Regions from separate parts of the Micromonospora sp. NPDC023737 genome, predicted to be linked through region 1. Evidence: riboswitches for the same ligand, from Rfam matches in the RefSeq annotation. Region 1 holds a riboswitch; the other holds the start of a gene.

Region 1 (3,395 bases):
GCGACCGTACGCAGGCCGAAGTACTCGAACCGCAGATCACCGGTCGGGTCCACGGCTTCGTCGAGCTCGCGTGCGTTGCGGGCCACGAACGCGGCCGTGTCGTCACCGATCAGACCCAGGCCGTGGGCGTACCGGATGGACTGGCTGAAGCTCGTCACGTCCTGCCCGCGGACCTCCTTGTCCACGTACGCGGCCAGCAACCGCGCCGCCAGCCTGGAATACTGCGGCTCCTCGCCGATCAGCTCGGCCGCCGTCTGGATGGACAGCTTGTCCAGCTCCTCGGTGGTCGCACCGTCGTAGAGCCCGCTGATCGTCTTCGTGGCGACCCGCAGCGGGTCCACCTCGTCCAGATCGCTGACCCACCGCTCGACCGCCTTGACGATCTTGTTGACGTCCACCGGCTCGGTGTCGCCGTCGCGCTTGCGCACCCGCATCGCCTGCCGGCGCTGCTCCGGCGCGTCCGAACCGGACCCGGACCTCTCCCACACGACCGTCATGCCGCCTCCTCGCCTGTCTCCGATGGCCTCGGGCACGCGGGAGAACGCCATGGCGACGGCGGGGTTTGCCGGTCCACTTGATGGCGTCGGTCGTCCCACGCGACCTCCGACCGCCGTCCGCGAACGCGTACGGCGCGCTGGCAGGTCTTCGGACTCGCGGGCGTGACCGGGACACCCGGTCGCCTACTGGCCGTCGCTTCCCGGGCCGGCGAGGCCCAGTGCTTGATGACGGCGTTCGTTCCCACTCACCGCTGCGGGGCAGTCCCGGATTCCCACCGGGTTCCCTCTTGCCTCGGCCGCACCGTGCAGGTACGGCCGAACCAGCTGCGTGGGACACCATATATGCCGCCATCCTTGGGATGGCAACACTAGATGTTCCGTCAGCGTGTCGCCTTTCTCACCGTCGCCGGATCGTGTCGCGCGGCCCGCGATCCGGTCGTCACCAGTCGGGCGGCCAGGACCCGCTCACGCCGTGCCCGGCGGGTACGTCGCCCTCCGAACGACGTGGACCGGAGCCGATGCCGCGGCCGTGAGCGGCCAGGCGGTGTCGGTCACGGCACCTCTCGGCCGCTTGCCCCGCTCGGCGCTCGCCCGATAGCCTCTCGCCGTCAAGGTGCACGGGAAGCCGGTGGGATACCGGCGCGGCCCTCGCCACTGTGACCGGGTAGCGATCTCCGAAGACGCCACTGGGCCCATCCGGGCCTGGGAAGGCCGGAGTGAGCGTCGATCCGGGAGCCAGGAGACCGGCCTTGACAAGTGATCTCATCCACGAGGTGCTGGAGAGGAAGGTCGTCGATGCACATCGCCGAGGGGTACCTGCCCCCGGTGCAGGCCGCGGCGTGGTTCGCGGTGTCCGCACCGTTCGTCGTCCATGGCAGCCGGGCGCTGGTCCAGCAGGTTCGCCGGGATCCGGAGACGAAACTGCTGCTCGGAGCAGCGGGAGCCTTCACGTTCGTGCTGTCCGCGTTGAAGATTCCGTCGGTCACGGGCTCGTGCTCGCATCCGACCGGCACCGGGCTGGGCGCGGTGCTGTTCCGGCCACCGGTGATGAGTGTGCTGGGCGGCATCGTGCTGCTCTTCCAGGCGGTGTTGCTGGCCCACGGCGGGCTGAGCACGCTGGGTGCCAACATCTTCTCGATGGCGATCGTCGGGCCGTGGGTCGCGTACGCGGTGTACGCGCTGATCCGCCGGGTCGGTGGCAGCCTGGACGTGGCTGTCTTCGCGGCCGCGGCGCTGGGCGATCTGGCCACCTACTGCGTCACCAGCGTCCAGTTGGCGCTGGCGTTCCCCGACCCGGCGACCGGGTTCCTCGGCGCGTTGGTGAAGTTCGGCGGCATCTTCGCGCTGACCCAGATTCCGCTGGCGATCAGCGAGGGGCTGCTCTCCGTGCTGGTGGTACGGCTGCTGACCCGGGTCAGCGGGGATGACCTGCGCCGGGTCGGAGTGTTGCGGACGCCGGCGGTGCAGGCATGAAGCGCTTCTCCCGGGTCAACCTGCTCCTGCTGCTCGTGGTGCTGCTCTTGGCGGTGGCGCCGGTGGCGCTCGGACTCGGATCGGGCGACGAGCCGTTCGCCGGGGCGGACGCGCTCGCCGAGCAGGCGATCGTCGACAACCACCCCGACTACGAGCCGTGGTTCTCCCCGATCTACGAACCACCCTCGGGTGAGGTGGAGTCGGCACTGTTCGCCCTCCAGGCCGCGCTGGGCGCCGGCTTCCTCGGCTACTACTTCGGAGTCGCGCGGACCCGGCAGCGGCTGCGGGGCTCCGCCGCGAAGCCGCCGCGCGAATAGGTGTTCGCCCTCGACATCGCGGCGCACACCGGACCGTGGCGGTCACGGCACCCCGCCGAGAAGGCGATGCTGTCGCTCGGGCTGCTCGCCTGCGCCGTGGCCCTGCCGCCGTGGCCGGGCGCGCTCTTCTCGGGTGGCGCGGCGGCGGTGCTGCTGGTCGGGCCAGCCCGGGTGTCACCGGCCGTGGTGCTGCGGGCGGCGCGGGTGCCGCTGCTGTTCGTCGCCACGTCGACGGTGCCGCTACTGGTCACCATGCACGCGACGGCGCGGCTGGCGGTCAACGCCGCAGGCGTCGTACCGGCGGCGCAGACGGCCGGCCGGTCGGTGGCGGCGCTGATCTGCCTGCTGCTGTTCAGCGCCACCACGCCGCTGTCGGACGTACTGCCGAGGCTGCACCGGCTGGGAGTTCCCCCGGCCGTCACAGAGGTCGCCGCGCTGACGTACCGGATGCTCTTCCTCCTGGTGGACAGCGTGCGCGCGGTCCGGGAGGCGCAGGCGGCGCGGCTCGGCTTCCGGACCTGGCGCACCGCCTACCGCTCGCTCGCAGGGCAGGCGGGGGCGATCTTCGTACGGGCGTTCAGCCGGGCACGGCGCCTGGAGGAGGGATTGGCGTTGCGTGGATACACCGGTTCACTCGCGGTGCAGGTGGAGGCCCGGCGGGTGTCGGCGCCGTTCGTGGCGGCGACCGTGGCGCTGCTCGTGCTGATAGTCGCGCTGAGCGCCGTGGTGAGGTGGCAGTGGTGAGCGGCCCGCTGCTCGAGTTCTCCGGGGTGCACTTCGCCTACCAGCCGGACCGTCCCGTCCTGACCGGCGCGGACCTCCGCGTCGAGGCGGGTCAGCGGCTGGCCGTGGTCGGGCCCAACGGTGGCGGCAAGACGACCCTGTTCCGGCTCGCCGCCGGCTCGCTGACGCCGGGCTCCGGCCACGTCGCGGTCGCCGGCACCCGGGTACGGCACAACCGGGCGGGTCTACGAGCGGTACGACAGCAGGTGCAACTGGTCTTGCAGGACCCGGACGACCAGCTCTTCTCCGCCAGCGTCCGTCAGGACGTCTCCTTCGGGCCGGTCAATCTCGGGCTGGCTCCGGAGGAGATTCGGCGCCGCTGCGA
Region 2 (3,395 bases), on a different contig from region 1:
CAGTTCGTCGGAGTCGGTGAACGTACGGGTCGGAGGCAGTACCGCGAAGTCGTCCCACGAGTCCACCGCGAACGCGCGCGCCCGGAAACTCGGGGCGAGCCGTGGGTTGGCCCGGACCTGCTCGCGCAGGTAACGGTGGCTCCAGGGCCGGGCGGCCTCCGCGCGTAGCAGCTCCTGGCCGGTCACGTGCCCGACGATCTCCACGCCGGGCCAGGCGCAGGCGCCCCACACGTGGTCCCAGTGGTGGTGGGTGTAGACGAGCCAGCGCGGTTCCGGCAGCCCCGCCTCGCGCAGGGCGGCGCGGATCTCGCGGGCGTGTGCCGGGCTCTGCCCCGCGTCGATCATCACACTGCCGCGTTCGTCGGCCACCACTGCGACGCCGGCCTGGACGGCCGCCGGGTCGGGATCGCCGGGGCAGACCCACACCCGCCCGGCGAGACGGTGGAACCGCATACCGATGATGGCGATCTCCCCCCGGATCGACCGTGGACGCTTGCCCTTCGACGGTCGATCGTAGGCCGTGCGGCCCGTCATCTGCCGACCGGCCAGCGGTTACGCGCCGCCCCGCCGCTGTCGGCGTCGGTACCGGAGGAGGCCGCCGGAGGTCGGTGGCGGAGGTCCCGCGAGCGTCGAGGCGATAGGCGTCGGACACTACGTCAGGACGACGAACCTCGATGCCTTTCGCCGACGTGTGGGGATGCGCTCGGTGCTGGTCGCCCGGTCGGGGCGGCGTTGACCGGCCGCGACGGGTGTGGCAGCATTCGCGGCCTGACGGCAGTGAAGGAAGCCGGTGCGATTCCGGCGCGGTCCCGCCACTGTCACCGGGGAGCGATCCCCCCTCGTGAGTCACGGCCGTGCGTGCGCGGTTGGAAGGCCGGGGGTGAGCATCGATCCGGGAGCCAGGATACTTCGGCCGTCGGGATGTGACCCCAGGGCGTGGAAACCCGAGGAGGACCCGATGACGCACCGCGTCCACCGCGCCGACGGCGATTGCCGTGACCGGCCCGCAGCCATCAGCGCACCCTTGCGATATCGCGCCCGCCGCGCCGCCGACCCCGGCGCTGCCACCTCGACCGACCACATCGGACGGTCCGCGGGCGCTTCCGGCCGCGCCGGTTGACCCGTACGGCACGTCGACGGTGAACGGCCGGCCCCGGCCGGCTGGCCGCCTCCGCTGAACCCCGCACCATCCACTCCCTCAGCCCGACCGCCGGTACGGCGACCCGGGCGTCACTCTCCGGAGCCATCCGTGCGTACCCTGTTGCTCTCCACCTCCGACACCGACCTGCTCGCCGCCCGCGCCAGCGGCGCCGACTACCGGCTGGCCAACCCGGCCCGCGTCGACGCCGAGTCCGTGCCCGCGCTGCTCGACGGGGTGGACGTCGCCGTCGTACGGCTCCTCGGCGGCCGACCGGCGTGGCCGGACGGCCTGGCCACGGTGCTCGGCTCCGGCGTGCCGACGGTCGTGCTGAGCGGCGAGCCGACGCCGGACGCGGAGCTCATGGCGGCCTCCACCCTGCCCGCCGGCGTCGCGACCCAGGCCCTGGCGTACCTGGTCGAGGGTGGCCCGGAGAACCTCGCCCAGCTGGCCCGGTTCCTCTCCGACACGGTGCTGCTCACCGGCGAGAGCTTCGCGCCGCCCGCGCCCACCCCGGCGTACGGCGTCCACGGGGACCGGGCCACCGAACCGGACCGGCCGACCGTCGGCATCGTCTTCTACCGGGCGCACGCGCTCGCCGGCAACACCGCCTTCGTGGACACCCTCGCCGACGCGGTGGAGGCGGCCGGCGCGAACGCGCTGCCCGTCTACTGCGGATCGCTGCGTGGCCTGACCGAAGGCGCCGGTCCGCTGGCGCTGCTCGCCCGCTGCGACACACTGCTGGTCACGGTGCTCGCGGCCGGCGGCGCGGTCGCGGCGGACGCCTCCGCCGGCGGCGACGAGGACGCCTGGGACGTCGGCGCGCTCGCCGCGCTCGACGTGCCGGTGGTCCAGGCGTTGCTGCTCACCAGCACCCGCGAGCAGTGGGCCGGCTCCGACGCCGGGCTGACCCCGCTGGACGCCGCCATGCAGGTGGCCGTACCGGAGTTCGACGGCCGGATCATCACCGTGCCGTTCTCGTTCAAGCAGATCGACGCCGACGGCCTCTCCGTCTACGCCGCGGACCCGGAGCGCGCCGCCCGGGTCGCCGGCATCGCGGTGCGGCAGGCCCGGCTGCGCCGGTTGCCGAACGCCGACAAGCGCCTCGCGATCGTGCTCAGCTCGTACCCGACGAAGCACTCCCGGGTCGGCAACGCCGTCGGCCTGGACACCCCCGCCTCGGCGGTGCGGCTGCTCGGCGCACTGGCCGACGCCGGCTACGACCTGGGCGACGCGCCACCACCGGACGACGGCGACGCCCTGATCCACGCCCTGATCGCCGCCGGAGGCCACGACGTCGAGTGGCTCACCCCCGAGCAGCTCGCCGCCGCCGAGGCGCGGGTGCCCGGCGAGGTCTACCGACGCTGGTTCGACGAGGTGCCGGCCGCGCTGCGCGAGCGGATGCGCACGCACTGGGGCGAGCCGCCCGGCGAGCTGTACACCGACGGCGGCGACGTCGTACTGGCCGGGCTGCGCTTCGGCAACGTGGTGCTGCTCATCCAGCCGCCGCGCGGCTTCGGCGAGAACCCCATCGCCATCTACCACGACCCGGACCTGCCGCCCAGCCACCACTACCTGGCCGCGTACCGGTGGCTGGCCGCCCCGCCCACCGACGGTGGCTTCGGCGCCGACGCGGTGGTGCACCTCGGCAAGCACGGCACCCTCGAATGGCTGCCCGGCAAGGGCCTCGGGCTGGCCGCCGACTGCGCCCCGGACGCCGTCCTCGGCGACCTGCCGCTGGTCTACCCGTTCATCGTCAACGATCCCGGGGAAGGTACGCAGGCCAAGCGCCGCGCACACGCGGTGGTCGTCGACCACCTGGTACCGCCGATGGCGCGGGCCGAGACGTACGGCGACCTGGCCAAGCTGGAGCAGCTGCTCGACGAGTACGCGACAGTGCAGGCCCTCGACCCGGCCAAGGTGCCGACCGTGCAGGCGCAGATCTGGCAGCTCGTGCGCGCCGCCGAGCTGCACCACGACCTGCACACCGAACAGATGCCCGCCGCCGAGGACTTCGACGACTTCGTGCTCCACCTCGACGGGTACCTCTGCGAGGTCAAGGACGTGCAGATCCGCGACGGTCTGCACGTGCTCGCCGCCGCGCCGACCGGCGACGTCCGCGTGAACCTGGTCCTCGCCGTGCTGCGGGCGCCGCAGGTGTGGGGCGGCAGTCGCGCCCTGCCCGGGCTGCGGCAGGCCCTGGCCGCCGGCTACGGGCTGGACGAGGCGGCGTTGCTCGCCGCGCCGGGCGCACGGC

Evidence for each region. Region 1 has a riboswitch for cobalamin ahead of AB0F98_RS12385 (energy-coupling factor ABC transporter permease). Riboswitches for the same ligand answer to the same signal wherever they lie in the genome.
Region 2: linked by a shared signal. The riboswitch ahead of cobN (cobaltochelatase subunit CobN) and the one ahead of AB0F98_RS12385 (energy-coupling factor ABC transporter permease) in region 1 are both predicted to bind cobalamin.

The regions. Positions count from the first base shown of each region.
Region 1 is NZ_JBFAAL010000004.1:265,838-269,232, reverse strand. It holds gene AB0F98_RS12390 (ribonucleoside-diphosphate reductase subunit alpha) at 1-497, opposite strand, end outside; cobalamin riboswitch at 619-837, opposite strand; cobalamin riboswitch at 1,092-1,264, shown strand; gene AB0F98_RS12385 (energy-coupling factor ABC transporter permease) at 1,293-1,970, shown strand; gene AB0F98_RS12380 (energy-coupling factor ABC transporter substrate-binding protein) at 1,967-2,287, shown strand; gene cbiQ (cobalt ECF transporter T component CbiQ) at 2,288-3,031, shown strand; gene AB0F98_RS12370 (ATP-binding cassette domain-containing protein) at 3,025-3,395, shown strand, end outside.
Region 2 is NZ_JBFAAL010000013.1:94,075-97,469, forward strand. It holds gene AB0F98_RS24305 (MBL fold metallo-hydrolase) at 1-453, opposite strand, end outside; cobalamin riboswitch at 781-910, shown strand; gene cobN (cobaltochelatase subunit CobN) at 1,250-3,395, shown strand, end outside.